One region of the Lactobacillus apis genome, then DNA from elsewhere that is predicted to be linked to it. Evidence: riboswitches for the same ligand, from Rfam matches in the RefSeq annotation. Region 1 holds a riboswitch; the other holds the start of a gene.
What was found. Region 1 has a riboswitch for lysine ahead of lysA (diaminopimelate decarboxylase). Riboswitches for the same ligand answer to the same signal wherever they lie in the genome.

Region 2: it holds a riboswitch for lysine, as region 1 does, so the genes downstream of both, DKL56_RS00595 (ABC transporter substrate-binding protein/permease) here and lysA (diaminopimelate decarboxylase) in region 1, are expected to answer to the same signal.

The regions. Positions count from the first base shown of each region.
Region 1 covers NZ_CP029476.1:1,610,316-1,617,856, forward strand. The annotation lists gene dapD (2,3,4,5-tetrahydropyridine-2,6-dicarboxylate N-acetyltransferase) at 1-586, opposite strand, end outside; gene lysA (diaminopimelate decarboxylase) at 596-1,906, opposite strand; lysine riboswitch at 2,001-2,179, opposite strand; gene DKL56_RS07520 (aspartate kinase) at 2,353-3,720, shown strand; gene dapF (diaminopimelate epimerase) at 3,717-4,703, shown strand; gene DKL56_RS07530 (alpha/beta hydrolase) at 4,902-5,801, shown strand; gene DKL56_RS07535 (AraC family transcriptional regulator) at 5,866-6,735, shown strand; gene DKL56_RS07540 (MFS transporter) at 6,821-7,541, shown strand, end outside.
Region 2 covers NZ_CP029476.1:127,516-135,056, forward strand. The annotation lists gene DKL56_RS00570 (BspA family leucine-rich repeat surface protein) at 1-91, shown strand, start outside; gene DKL56_RS00575 (replication-associated recombination protein A) at 296-1,618, shown strand; gene DKL56_RS00580 (hypothetical protein) at 1,705-2,106, opposite strand; gene DKL56_RS07955 (IS3 family transposase) at 2,246-2,341, shown strand; gene DKL56_RS00590 (amino acid ABC transporter ATP-binding protein) at 2,406-3,155, opposite strand; gene DKL56_RS00595 (ABC transporter substrate-binding protein/permease) at 3,155-4,774, opposite strand; lysine riboswitch at 4,886-5,061, opposite strand; gene DKL56_RS00600 (DNA-3-methyladenine glycosylase) at 5,166-5,798, opposite strand; gene DKL56_RS00605 (DUF488 domain-containing protein) at 5,844-6,203, shown strand; gene DKL56_RS00610 (TerC family protein) at 6,204-6,977, opposite strand; gene DKL56_RS00615 (NAD-dependent protein deacylase) at 7,099-7,541, opposite strand, start outside.

The DNA of each region.
Region 1 (7,541 bases):
CACCTGCGGCAACCACAGCATTATCACCAACTTGAACCCCTTCTAAAATCACTGCGTTAGCACCAACTAGAACATTTTGTCCAATCCTGACTGGTTCGGCGGAAGCAGGCTCGACTACACCCGCTACAACGGCACCAGCACCAATATGGCTGTTAGCCCCAACAATTGCACGCCCGCCCAAAACAGCGTTCATATCAATCATTGCCCCATCACCAATTTCAGCACCGATATTAATTACCGCTCCCATCATAATGACCGCGTTTTTACCGATACTTACTTGTTCACGGATCAAGGCACCAGGTTCAATTCTTGCTTGAATATTTTTTAAATCTAAAAGGGGTACTGCAGAGTTACGGCTGCAGTTTTCAACTTGATAGTCATTGATCTTTGCCGCATTAGTTCGTAAAAATGGTACTAGATCATCCCAGTCACCAAAAACAACACCGCAATTACCCTCGATAAATGTTCTTACTTCTACAGGCCATTTCAAGTCCTCCAAGTCGCCCTTAACATAAATCTTAACTGGGGTTTTCTTAGGCGCATTGGCAATAAAATCAATAATTTCTGTCGCTGACATATTTTTCATTTGATATCCTCACTTTTCTTGATAAAAACGGTCATTCTTAATTAAATCGTCATAGGTTTCACGTGTAACAACTTCTTGTGCTTGTCCATTTTCTGCAAAAACAACTGCTGGTCTTGGAACACGGTTATAGTTAGAAGCCATGCTGTAACCATATGCTCCAGTTGCAAGAACAGCAATTACATCCCCTGGCTTAGTTTTTGGTAAATATGCCTGATCAATCAAAATGTCACCAGATTCACAATAGCGTCCTGCTAAATGGACCTTTTCAACTGGTTCAGCCGCTGGTCGCTTGGCAACCAATGCTTCATATTCTGCTTGATAAAGCGCAGGTCGAATGTTATCACCCATGCCGCCATCAACAGTCACATAAGGAGTTAAACCTGGCACATCCTTTCTGGAGCCAACGGTATAAAGACTATATCCTGCTTCACCAACAATTGAGCGTCCGGGTTCTACCCAGATTGCTGGTACGTTTAACTGATACTGTTCAGCTAATGTACGGACACTGGCAATGATTTGTTCAACAAATGTACCTAGCCCAATTACGCTATCTATAGCGGTATATCTTATACCAAAACCGCCGCCTAAATTTAGAACCTGTGGCTGATAATCATACTTTTGCTTCCATTCTTGAACTAGCTGCATCAATTTTTCCACTTCAAGATTGAAACCTTCAGTTTCAAGGATTTGTGAACCAATGTGAGCGTGAAGTCCAATCAACTCCATTTGCTCTTCCGCTTCAACTTGTAAAAAGGCTTTTTCTGCTTGACCCGAACGAACATCAAACCCAAATTTACTGTCTTCTTGACCCGTTTGATCATATTCGTGCGTATGTGCACTCACACCAGGAGTGATGCGGAGCATTACTTGCACTTTCTTGTTTGTTTCATGCAGTACTTGCTTCAGGAGTTCAATTTCATGAAAGTTATCTAAAATGATTACCCCAACATTATTTTCAACGGCCATTAAGAGTTCATCTTTTGTTTTATTATTACCGTGAAAACTGATTTTTTCCGTTGAAAAGCCTGCTTTCAACGCTGTATACAGTTCTCCACCTGAAACAACATCAATGTGGCCACCCAATTCGTTGATTACTTGATAGATTGCAATCGAGGTAAAAGCTTTACTAGCATAGCTGATGGCATAATCAACCTGTCCAGCAACAAAAGCTTGCTTAAGTGCATTGAACTGTTTTCTAATTTGGGCAACATCATAAACCACCAATGGCGTGCCAAAGTTTTCGGCTAGCTTAAGTGCATCTACACCTCCAATCATTAAGTGACCTTGATCATTCGTCTGGTAATAATCATTCGTTGACATCTAATAACCCCCGTTTTTTGGTAAAGAAAAAGACCCTTTAATACGCGCATAGCGTACAAAAGAGTCTTTCAGATTAAACCTTGATCTGATTCAGTTTTGGCGATAGCGCTCCGCAAATTTAAATTTGCGACAGTCCGTAATTTATTAGATTACGTCCCAGCCGATTAACTACCGCAATAATTAACGCTTCGGCAACCGCCCCTTTCGCTAGCTTCACCGTTTTTGCAGAAACTCCACTAGGTACTTTTGTTAGTTGCGACCTCTTCGTTTAATTTATAAAAATATTATTATTATTAATATTACTTGTCAACGGCTTTTTCATAATTAATTAACTTTATTTTTTGCAAACATGACTGCAGTTATGTTTTAGTTGCAGATAAAAATTAAAATGTTAAAATGCGTTACTATCGAATTTAAATTATTTTAATCAAGTAGGTGTTGCAAAAATGAAAGTTGTTAAATTTGGTGGTAGTTCACTTGCAAGCGGTGAACAATTTCAAAAAGTGCTAAATATTATTAATGCTGACCCAACCAGAAAAGTAATTGTCACTTCCGCACCAGGAAAAAGATTTGCGGAAGATGTAAAAGTTACAGATCTGTTAATTGAATATGCTCAAAAGACACTGAAACAACAAGACACTACTGAAGTTATTCAGCAAATTTGGACGAGGTATCAAGAAATTGCCGCTTTTTTTGCACTTGAGCCCCAAAAATTTGCGTTCTTGCACCAAGAGTTGGTTGACTTACCAATAGGTTTTAATGACGAGCCAGAATACCTAATGGCAGCTTTCAAAGCACACGGAGAAAAACTCTGCGCACAGTTACTAGCATTAATTTTGCAAGAGCAAGGTTTACCAACACGCTTTCTAGACCCACAGGACGCTGGTTTTTTGGTAAGCAGTGCCGCGAGCGACGCTCAAGTCTTACCTGAAACTTACCAAAATTTACTTAGATGGCGTGAAGTGCCAGAAATATTAGTAGTTCCCGGTTTTTATGGTGTTACAACTCAGGGCAAAATTGCCACTTTTTCACGCGGTGGATCGGATATCACCGGTTCAATCTGGGCAAGAGGAATTAAAGCAGACTTGTACGAAAACTTTACTGACGTAAATGCAATTTATGCCGCGGATCCTAGAATTGTTGCTAACCCTCATCCAATTAAAATCATGACTTACCGGGAATTACGGGAACTATCTTATGCTGGTTTTTCAGTTTTCCATGACGAAGCGTTGATTCCGGCAATTCAAGGCCAGGTTTTCATCAATGTTAAAAATACTAATCACCCTGAATTACCAGGAACAATGATTGTTCCAGAAAAGGATTTTCATCCTAAAAGTACGATTACAGGTGTTGCCAGCTCAAATCACTTTTCCGCTTTATATTTACACAAATATCTACTTAATAAAGAAACTGGTTTCACTCTTAAATTACTAGAAATATTTTACAAGTTCAATATTTCATACGAACACATGCCCTCAGGTATAGATGATCTAACGGTTATCTTTGACAAACGGCAGTTTACTGAAGAACTGCGCGAGCAAATGTGCAGTGAAATTCAAAAAGTGATTCATCCCGACCAATTAGAATGGATTGATGATTATGCTATCATTATGGTAGTTGGTGAAGGGATGCGGAATAAGATTGGTGCAATGAAGAATATCACTACCCCTTTAGCCAAAGAGCATATTGCCATTCACATGATCAATCAGGGTGCATCACGTATTTCTATTATGTTAGGCACCAAGAAAGAAGACGCAGCAAATGCTGTTAGCCAAATTTATCAACAATTTTTTAAAGGAGTAGCAAAATCATGATTCAAATGCAAAAAGTGCATGGTTCGCAAAATCAATTTTTCTTATTAGATCAGACTCAATTAGAAAAGCCACTTATCGATCCCGAATTAGTTAACTTAGCACGTCAATTAACAGATAGACGAACTAGCTTTTTGAACGGAGCAGATGGTTTACTTGTCATTAGTGAATCCAGCCATCCCGATGTTCTAGGGAGAATGCAGGTAATTAATGCAGACGGTTCGTTTGCATCGATGTGTGGTAATGGCTTGCGCACTGTTGGTCGTTACTTAGCGGAAAAATACCACAAAACATCTTTCAAAGTGGAAACAGATCAAGCCGATCTTGCTGTAACATGTCAACCAGATTGGGCAGAAAATGTTAAGGCAGTCGGGGTAGAAATTAGTCCTATCAGCTTTAAAGCAAAAGACTTACCATTTAACAATTTAGGTACTGATGAATTAATCGACCAAAATGTTCCTGCCTTTGATGATGATTTGACCTTTACAGCAGTCGCTGTGCCTAATCCTCACCTTATCAGCTTAGTTTCAGCTGATGTGTTACACAGTGATTTTCTAAAAACTTTGGGTGCAGCGTTAAACCGACCTAACCCCTACTTTCCTGACGGTGTTAATGTTAGTCTGGCACAAGTAATAGACTCTGATCATCTTTTTGTCCGTACTTATGAGCGCGGTGTCGGTTTTACTAATGCCTGTGGTACTGGAATGTCCGCGGCAAGTCTCGTATTTGCCCTAACTCAACCGCAAGAACACGCTTTTGAGCGCTTGCTTACTGTTACTAATCCTGGTGGATTTGTTCAAACTAAGGTTCATCAAACAGATGACAGCTATTGGGTTGAATTAATTGGTAATGCGACTGTAATGGCAGAAATTGAAGTAGACGAAGGTGAATTACATCAGCCTTTCCTTCGTTTTTCTGATTTTTCAGTTACTCCAACTAAAGAAGATGAAGCTTATCAAGCTTTTATTGCGAAAAAAGCTAACTAACCTTCCAAGTTATTTTGTATTTACTGTTGATATATAAACTTTTTAATAAAAAATTACGTTCTAACTAAATTTATGTTTGAAAGCACTTCAGCAAAAAGCCTTGTTTGCCAGTTTGAGGTGCTTTTTTGGTCTTTCTTTTTCCTTTCAATGAAGTACAATGTTTTTAATAAAGCGATTTCACAAAAAGGAGTCATTAAAATGGCAGAAGTAAATTATCAAAAATTAGTCGATGAGATGCGCAAAGCTTTTAAAGATGGTGATGATAAGCGTGATGAAGGCTTACCTACCAGCATCCCTGAAGTAGAACGCTTTGATGACATTGCTTACGGTAAAGATCCTAAATATCAATTACTTGATGTCTATTTACCAAGCAAACGCACAGACGCTAAACTACCGGTAATTGTTAACATTCACGGCGGTGGCTGGGTATACGGCACAAAAGAAACCTATCAATTTTACTGCATGGCACTTGCTAAAGAGGGTTTTGCAGTAGTAAATGCAAATTATCGCCTAGCACCAGATGTTGTTTATCCAGGTGAATTAGATGACGTCAACCGCGTCTTCCATTGGGTAGCAGATCCAACTAACGCAGCTAAATATCAATTAGACTTAGACAATGTCTTTATCGTTGGGGACAGTGCCGGTGGTCAAATGGGTGAGCAAATTTTAGCTGCTTATACTAACGCTGACTATCGTAAATACTTTGGTTACTCTGTTCCTGACCTAACAATTAAGGCTGCAGCATTAAATTGCGGTGCATATTTCTTAACTGAAAAAATTAGTTCAATTGTGGGCGCACCAGAAGCATATTTCCGTCCAGAAATTCGTTTAACAGAGCATGATCAATTAAACGCTGAACAGTTTTTAACTACAGATTTGCCACCACTTTTCTTAATGACTTGTACAGATGATTTCTTACGTGACAATGCATACATGCTTTCTGGTTACTTACACGCCAAAGGCATTTACCACGAAATTCATTTTTATGGTGATCCAGATAATCGTCGTGGCCACGTCTTTAACGTTAATCAAAAAGATGATTTAGCTAAGCAGTGTAATTTGGATGAACTTAACTTTTTCCGTAAGTACATCAATTAGTGCTCGGTTCATTGTAAAATAAAGGTTGAACTAAATAGTTCAACCTTTTTTCTAGGAGGAACTTATGGCAGGCGACAAACACGAGCTAATTCAACTAGATGAATTACCGTTACACATTAAAATCCACCATCATCGCAATGATTCCGAGGTGCCGGCTCACTGGCATCAAAGCATTGAATTGAGTTTTACCATTCGAGGACAAATTGACCATTTTATAATTGGTGGCGTCGATCATCAAACACATCCTGGAGAGATTTTAATTGTTAATACTCAAATTGTGCATAGTGTGCGTAATCGTATCCACACTAAGGACGATTTAATGTTGACGCTTCTCTTCCCCTATCCACTGGTCTTACAAGTGTTTCCTAAAATTGATCAATATTTTTTTGAACTTGGTTCACTAAGCAAGTTATCACTTCAGCAAGTAGCTCAATATCACCATTTACAAGATCTTCTTACGCAAATTACTGATATTAAGCTAGGTGAAGAGAGTGATTTTAAAAATATTGAGTTAACTATCCTTAGCTATCAAGTTCTTGAAACACTACTTAAGTACTTTTTGAAACCTCGTAAAAATAACAGCCAGTTGTCACACAATTTAGTCATCACTGGACATTTGCGTAACGCGCTTGACTATATCCAAGGGCACTATCAAGAACCCTTTTCTCTTCAAGAGATCGCGGATTCTTGTCATTTGGCACGTCAATATCTCCAACGAATTTTTCGCGAAAATATGGGGTGTACTTTAGGAGAATACATCAAAAATTATCGTGCACAAAAAGCCTACCAAGAGCTTACTACGACCACAAATACCTTTACTGCAGTTGCCATGAATAATGGTTTCAGTGGTGTTAGATCGCTTAACCGTGCAATGGTTAACAATTACGGACAAACCAGCAGACAAATACGCGAAGGTTCCTCAGCGCCAGATTAAGGTGACTGAAAGCGCTATTTGTTAATCAAAAAGCAAGTATAATATTAGCGAATACAATAGAAGTTAGAGAATAGAGGAACTTAACATGAAAAAAGTTAATCCAAAATCTGGGTTGTTCAAAGTCGCCTTATTATCAATATCCTTATTATTGATGATTGCGCCGCAAATTTCCTCAGTATTGCCCCTAATGTACTCGTCATTTCCTGGCGTTTCACGGGCTGCTGTTGAAACACTAAGTACAATTCCAAACATCGGGATAGTCATCGGACTAATCATAAGTCCATTTTTAATTAAGCTAATCGGTACTAAAAATACTGTTATCACGGGGTTAGTAATTGCGCTATTAGCTGGAACATACCCAATGTACGCAACGGGATACACAACAATTTTAATCTCTCGTTTCTTATTGGGTGCTGGTATTGGTTTATTCAACTCATTAGCCGTTAGTTTATTATCGAAGTTTTACCAAGGCGATGAACTATCATCAATGCTTGGTTTCCAAAACTCAATGGGTAGTGTCGGTGCAGCAATCTTTTCATTCTGTGTTGGCTTATTAGCTGTTAATGGTTGGCACGCCACTTTTGCAATTTACTTGGCTGCTTTGCCAATTCTATTGCTATTTGGCTTCGTAGTTAAATTGCCCAGTCAATCACAAACAGTCGATACAGAAGCGCAACCTGCTACTAAAGAAGAAAACAAGATTAATGGTGCTGTAATTGAAATAGCAATTATTATGTTCTTTATGTATGTTTTCTTTATGCCAATGTCATTCAAGTTGCCACAACTTGCTACAAGCCAAAAACTTG
Region 2 (7,541 bases), 200 kb from region 1:
TAGTCATTCTGCCAAGAAGAGTCCTAAAGAAACCTATGTCATGTATAATGGCAAAAAACCAGTGATGCCTAAATCGTTGAAGTTTAAATAAATTCTATTAGAGGACGTTTCAAGATAAAGGATCAATAGCTGATTCATAATGTAGAGTATTAATTAAAGCAATAATGGGATTAGTTCACTTAGCGTGCGAATTAATCCCGTTTTTTAATAAAATAATCTTTCGTAAATTTCTAGTTCTAAAATACTTGTATAATTGGAAGTAGTAGAAGGTTGAAACTAAATAGAGGGAAATATAATGAAGCAAGAATCATTGTTTGCAAATAATGGTGAAAATGAGCCATTGGCTAACCGCGTACGTCCCCAAAATCTAGATCAATTTGTAGGACAGGAACAGCTTTTGGGACCAGGAAAAATATTGCGGGAAATTATTGATAATAATCAAGTTTCTTCAATGATTTTTTGGGGTCCACCGGGAGTTGGGAAAACAACTTTAGCAGAAATTATTGCTAGGCAAAGTCAGGCCAGCTTTTTCAATTTTAGCGCGGTTGATAACAGTATTACCAAGATTCGTAAAATTATGAAGCAAGCTGAGCAAGAACACGAAATGGGGCAAAAGACACTAGTCTTTGTTGACGAGATTCATCGCTTTAATAAAGCACAACAAGATGCATTTTTACCCTACGTTGAGCGTGGCAGTATTACTTTGATTGGAGCTACGACTGAAAATCCTTCGTTTGAAGTCAACTCGGCTTTGCTATCACGCTGTAAAGTGTTTGTTTTAAAGCCTCTAGAAGTTGCTGACATTATTAAGTTATTGAAAAATGCGCTGGCCAATCCTAATGGTTTTGGCAAACTGTCAGTTAAAATTAGCGACCAAGAAATTAAAGCAATTGCCAAGTTTGCCAACGGCGACGCAAGAACAGCATTGAACACGCTGGAAATGGCGGTTTTAAACGGTCATAAAACTGGTAATACGGTCAGTGTAACTATGGATGGCTTGTCGCAGTTAATCACGCAAAAATCAGTCTTGTATGATAAAGACGGTGAAGAGCACTACAACATCATTTCAGCGCTTCACAAGTCGATGCGTAACAGCGATGTAGATGCGGCAATTTATTGGCTGTCGCGGATGCTTGAAGGTGGAGAAGATCCACTATATATTGCTCGCAGATTGGTGCGCTTTGCCAGTGAAGATATTGGCTTGGCGGACACTAATGCATTAAATGTAGCTATCAATGTTTTTCAGGCTTGTCAGTTTTTAGGAATGCCTGAATGTGATGTGCATTTGACGGAAGCAGTGATTTATCTGGCGCTTGCGCCAAAGTCAAATGCGGTTTATAAAGCTAGATTAGCTGCTGAAGATGATGTCAAAAAGACGATTGATGAACCAGTGCCATTACAGATTCGCAATGCACCAACCAAGTTAATGAAGGACCTAGGTTATGGCAAAGATTACCAATTGGCTCATTATGCTAAAGACAAGTTAACGACAATGAAAACTATGCCGCCAAATTTAGAAGGCCATGAATATTATTTGCCAACTTCGCAAGGTCATGAAGACCGCTTTAAAAAGAGGCTGGAGCAGATTAAAGAATGGCACAGAGAAAACGATGATTAAGGCGAGACTAAGAGAGTATATAAAAAGGTATTAGATCAGAAATCTAATACCTTTTTTGTTACAACTAATAACATTTATACTTTTAATTAGTGGATATTTATAGGTTCTTCAGTAGGTTTACCCGGAAGTTTCTTAATATTAATCAGCTTTTTCTTTAGTTTGGAATGATACAAGTAAGAGCCATTGTTTGATAAAAAGACGACGCCTGACTCTTTGCCATCTGTATCTTTTAAGGTAAAAGTGCTGTTACTTACACGTTTATAAGTACCTCTTTCAAATTTATGCCCGTCTACGTATATGGCATATTTGGGTTTCGTGCCACACGAAATTTCTACATGAGGATTTAAAGCATTTCCTGGCGTTGCAGTATTAGTAAAACCACCATAATTGGTAGGCGGTTTTCTAGTGGTATAGAGCAAAAAGCCTAATGTTACGATAAGTAAAAGTGCGAGAACGCAGGTGCTGATTTTGTAGCCGTTTTTCTTCATGAGTTTTCTCCTGTTGATGAGGTAAAATAAACTGGTTTAACCAGCTAATATAAAAGACGGGTTATATTATCTATATATAATAATAGAAATAGATTTTTGTCAAACGTAATTAAGCAAGATATAGAGCCGCGATAATGTAATTAGAGGCTACATTGAGTATTACAATCAGAAAAGAATCAAAATCAAACTAAAAGGACTAACTCCGATTGAATATCGGAAGTTAGTCCTCAGTTAGCAGCTAATTAAAGTGTCCTAATTTTAGGGTTCACATCATTTTTGGAACATCTTTTTATTTAAAGTTAGTTGTTTTGAAAATTATTCAAGAACTTCGCTGTTTTCTCATTTTGAGGATGATTGAATAGTTGGTCTGGTTTACCTTGCTCGGCAATTACCCCGTCACTGATGAAAAACATTTGATCAGAAATTTCTTTAGCAAATGCCATTTCGTGCGTCACGATAATCATCGTTAAACCGGTTGTTGCCAAGTTTTTCATAACGCTTAAAACTTCACCGACCATTTCAGGATCAAGAGCACTTGTGGGCTCATCGAATAATAAAATTTCCGGATCCATCGAAATAGCACGAGCAATGGCAACACGTTGCTGTTGTCCACCAGAAAGTTGACTTGGGCGGGCGTTGATGTATTGTTCCATTCCAACTTTTTCTAAGTTGGCAAGGGCGATTTTACGTGCTTCGTCCTTGGAGCGTTTTAAGACTAGCTCTTGGCCAACCATGCAATTAGCTAAAACATTTTTGTTTTCGAAAAGATCGAATTGTTGGAAAACCATCCCAACTTTAGCACGGTAAATATTACGATTATAGTTTTGCTCAAGGACGTTTTCACCGTGGAAGTGAATTTCACCAGCTGTGGGCTCTTCCAGTAAATTAATGCAGCGTAAAGTGGTTGATTTACCACCACCTGACGGGCCAATAATAGTTGCGATTTCGCCTTTTTTAATATCAAGTGAAATATCGCGTAACACCTGGTGTTGTCCAAAAGTTTTTTGCAAATGCTGTAAGCTTAAAATAGTTTCATTTGATTCAGTCATTATTTTTTGGCCTCCATATCCTGAGCTGTGCCTACTTGAACTTGATTAGCCATTAAGTTGTAGTTTTTGTTTCCTTGCAAGTGCTTTTCAATCAGATTAAAGATTCTGGTAATTGTAAAGGTTAAAATCAGGTAGATAGCTGAAATTGTCAGGTAAGTTGGGAAGAACTTAAAGGTCTGACTGGCAATTGTTGTACCGACAAAGAAAAGTTCCGAGACTGAAATAATACTCAAAACAGAAGTGTCCTTAATATTAACGATGAACTCGTTAGTAATTGAAGGTAAACAGTTCTTAATAGCTTGAGGCAAAATAATATGCCACATTCTTTGGTTATGGGTCATTCCTAATGCGCTGGCAGCTTCAAATTGTCCTTCTGGAGTGGAAATAATTCCACCACGAATAATTTCTGCCAAGTATGCGCCTGTGTTAATCGAAACAATTACTAGTGCAGCAAGTGTACGATCGATATTGATGTGCCAGAATTGAGCAATTCCATAATAAATTACGGCTGCTTGTACCATCATTGGGGTACCGCGGAAAACTTCAATATAAACGGATAGGAGCCAGTTAATAAACTTCGAAAACCATCTTTTACCTCTGCTAGTTGGGGTAGGGATAGTCCTAATAATACCAACGAAAAGACCGATGAAGAAACCGGCAATCGTACCAACTGAAGCAAGAAGAAGGGTCATACCAATACCACTTAAAATCATGCCGCCAAATTGTTTCCAAACACTGACGAGCCAAGGATCTTGTTTGCCTTTCTTGCTAGTTTCATCAGTTTTTGGTTGTTGTGAAATGGCGGTAGTCATTAGCTTGGTTCTTTCAGAATTTGGAATAGTAGCTAAGACTTGGTTAACTTGCTTGAGTAAATCCTTGTTTGGCTTGGCGATGCCGATTGCAGTAGTTGAATCCTCTTTAGAAATGCGGAAACCTGCCATTTTACTAATTGGGATTGCCTTGATGTCAGGGTCAACCATTTTAAATGAGGTTGATTCGGTATCTTCGGCAATATAGCCATCAATGGTACCAGAAATTAAGCTTTGACGCATTGCAGCAAAGTCACGCATTGCTGGTTGTCTTTTGGCACCTTTAAGTTGCTTAATTAGTGCATAGTGCGAAGTACCTTGCTGAGCAGTTAACTTAGCACCTTTAAAATCGTTTAACGTTTTAGCGGTGGCGTATTTACTGTTGACTTTTGTAATAACAACAAAAGTACTGTTTCGATATGGTTTAGTAAAATTAATCGCTTTTGCACGCTCAGCAGTTGGACTCATTCCGGCAATAATCAGGTCAGCTTTGCCACTGGTTAAAGCTGGAAGTAAACCATCCCACTCAGTCTTGACTACAACAACCTTACGATGCAATTGTTTACCAATTATTTTTGCGATTTTAACATCATAGCCGTTGGCATATGTGCGTGAGCCTTCGATTGGCACCGCACCATTTTTGTCTGTAGTTTGAGTCCAATTATATGGTTGGTAGTTGGCCTCCATTGCTACCTTTAGTTCACCATCATCTTTTTTGGCATCAACTTGTGTAATACCAAAATTGCTTGTAATGATGAAACTAAGCATCACCGTGATTAGAGCGGTAAACCACTTATTTCTTGACTTCATTTTGAAAACCTCCGAGAAATCTGTTTCAAATAAAGCCAATACAATAAAAAGCGTAAATAAAAACCTCGCTGTTTACAAAACAACGAGGTTATAATTGATCATATTTTAGACAAATCATATAGCGCTCCCCAGTATTAACTAGGACAGTCTGCAAGATCTTCTCCTGCAGCCCAACGAAAGTGTTAAAGCGAATAGCACTTTTGTTTCGGCGATAACTCTTACGCTAATCTTCATTGTGTTCGTTCACTCAGATTAGTTTCGTAATTACCGCAACCTCTATTGCATTGGAAATTATTTAACTTAACCAACAGGATAGGCTAAAAAGGTTAACTTGTCAACAGCTATAAACCAAATGTGTATTCTTACCAGTTTTTATAGTTGAAATTAGCGCTTATTGCCAGCCATTATTAGCACGATAATCATTTTTCTTCATTCGCGAAACATATGGATTGCCGGCAACAAAAAAACGCAATGGTTTATTTGCCCATTCCAATTCAGATTGGTTGACACCGATGCGGGCACTCTTAGCAATTTCTTGCGGCCTTTTTTGATGTTGATCATTTAAGTCGATTGCAAAGGGTGAATCACTTAAAAAATGTAGATCCCAATTTTTATCATGAATGCCAAAAGCCTGCATCATTTTAGCGGGGCCGTTTGTTAATAAAACTCCGTCTTTGCCTGAGCGATTACTAATCATTTGTTCAATTCCCCAGGCAGGTTCAATTGCTCTGATTAAGACACCTTGTGGTTCATCTTTTGCTTGAGTTGCAACATCGAAAAAGAAGTATTGTCGTTGAGCATAAATATAGATTGTTCCGCCGCGGCCATAAAGACCTTCGTTTGCAGGACTACGATGACCACCATAAGAATGTGCCGCACGATCTTTTTTTCCTAAGTATGCTTCTGCTTCGACAATATAACCGCCAAGAGTGCGTTTGCCATCATTATAAGTTAATGGCCGACCAAGTAGATCGGCACTAATTTCTTCAGTTGAGTAGTTAGTAAAGTAAGTTGAATAATCCATTTTTCCCTTGAGTAGTACACCAGATTTAACAAAGAGGTGAATAAAGTGAATCAGATAAAATTAGTTCGAATTTATGAAAAAGAGCAGCCTGCGGGGTATCGCATTTTAGTGGATCGATTATGGCCACGAGGTATAAGCAAGACAGATGCCAGCCTTGATGTTTGGGCTAAGGAACTTGCACCCAGTAAAGAGCTTCGCAAGTGGTTTAATCATGATGATAATAAATTTATGCAATTTAAGCAAAGGTATCTAGCAGAACTTGAAGCAAATTCAGCCATGGCCGAGTTTGTGTCCATAGTGAAAAAGCAGTTGCGGAAACAAGACGTGTTGTTTTTATACGGTGCTAAAAATAAAGAGCATAACCAGGCGGTTGTGCTCAAAGAAAAAATTATTTCTCAATTATAGTTAACGACCATGCTTTTTAAGCCGTAAAAAGTGAAACGCAATTGTGATAATTAAGACGCCAAAAACAATAATCGCAAAAACAGTGTTCGGTAATTCATAGTGAAGTGGTGGTAATGAAACAAGCAATTTTAAGGCGATAATTGCAATCAAAACGTAGGCCATTGGCTGCAATTCAGGAATAATATCCATTAATTTGATAATTATTTCGGCGACACCTCGCATACATAAAATTCCAATCATGCCACCAATTAAAACAACAACAGGATTACTCGAGACGGCTAGTGCGGCCAAAACAGAATCAATTGAAAAGACGATATCCATTGCTTCAATTGAAATAACTGTTCGCCAGAAAAGTGATAAAAAGTGTTTGCCCTTTTTGGGCGAATGCTGTGCAATTTTTTCGCCTTCGGCTTTTTCTTCAGCTTGCGCTTTTTGCGGATGACGCTGATCATAGAAAAACTTAAAGGCTAGGTAAAACAGGTATAAACTGCCCGCTAACTTAATTTCCCAAAAGTTAATTAGGTAAGTGCCAATTCCGATTACAATAAAGCGAAAAATATAGGCTCCCCACATACCATAGAATAGCGATTTTTCTTGCTCTTTCTTGGTGGGTAATACCTTAGTCTGTGCGGCTAAAACAACTGCATTATCAACTGAAAGCAGACATTCCATTAAAATAAGTGTCAGAATGATTAGCCAGTCCTTGCCACTGGTTAAAACATGGAGCCAATTGCTAGCACTAAAAAATGGAGCATACATTTTAATAATTGACATTTAAAAAACTCTTTTCTAAGTGCTCAAACTGAATAAATAATCAGTTCGCGCATTAAACAATTGCTAGTATTTTACCACAAGGCAAGAGAAGTGCTCCTAATAAGTGAAATAAATTATAGACTTAGATTTGCTGGAAAACATCCAGTGCATCACCGATGATGGCGGAAATGCCTGCAGCAGGAATAGCCGTTTTATTGATTGCCCAAACCTTTGCGTCCGGCTGACGGTAAGAAAGAAGCTGAGCGAAAGGATAGACTACAAAGCTGGTGCCGCAAATTATTATTAGATCTGACATGCTCATAGCATTAATTGACTTAGAAAGGTTTGTTTGGTCGATTTGCTCACCGTATAAGACAATACCGGGACGAATGATGCCGCCACAATTTTTATGGCGGAAAGAGTTAGCATATTCTTGATATGAAACTGGCTGACGACATTTTGTACAGTAAATATCATATAAACTACCATGAAATTCTGTTACATGGTGATTATTTGCCTTATGGTCAAGGTGATCGACATTTTGTGTGATTAGGTCGCCTTTTTCATTACAAAATTCCGCAATTT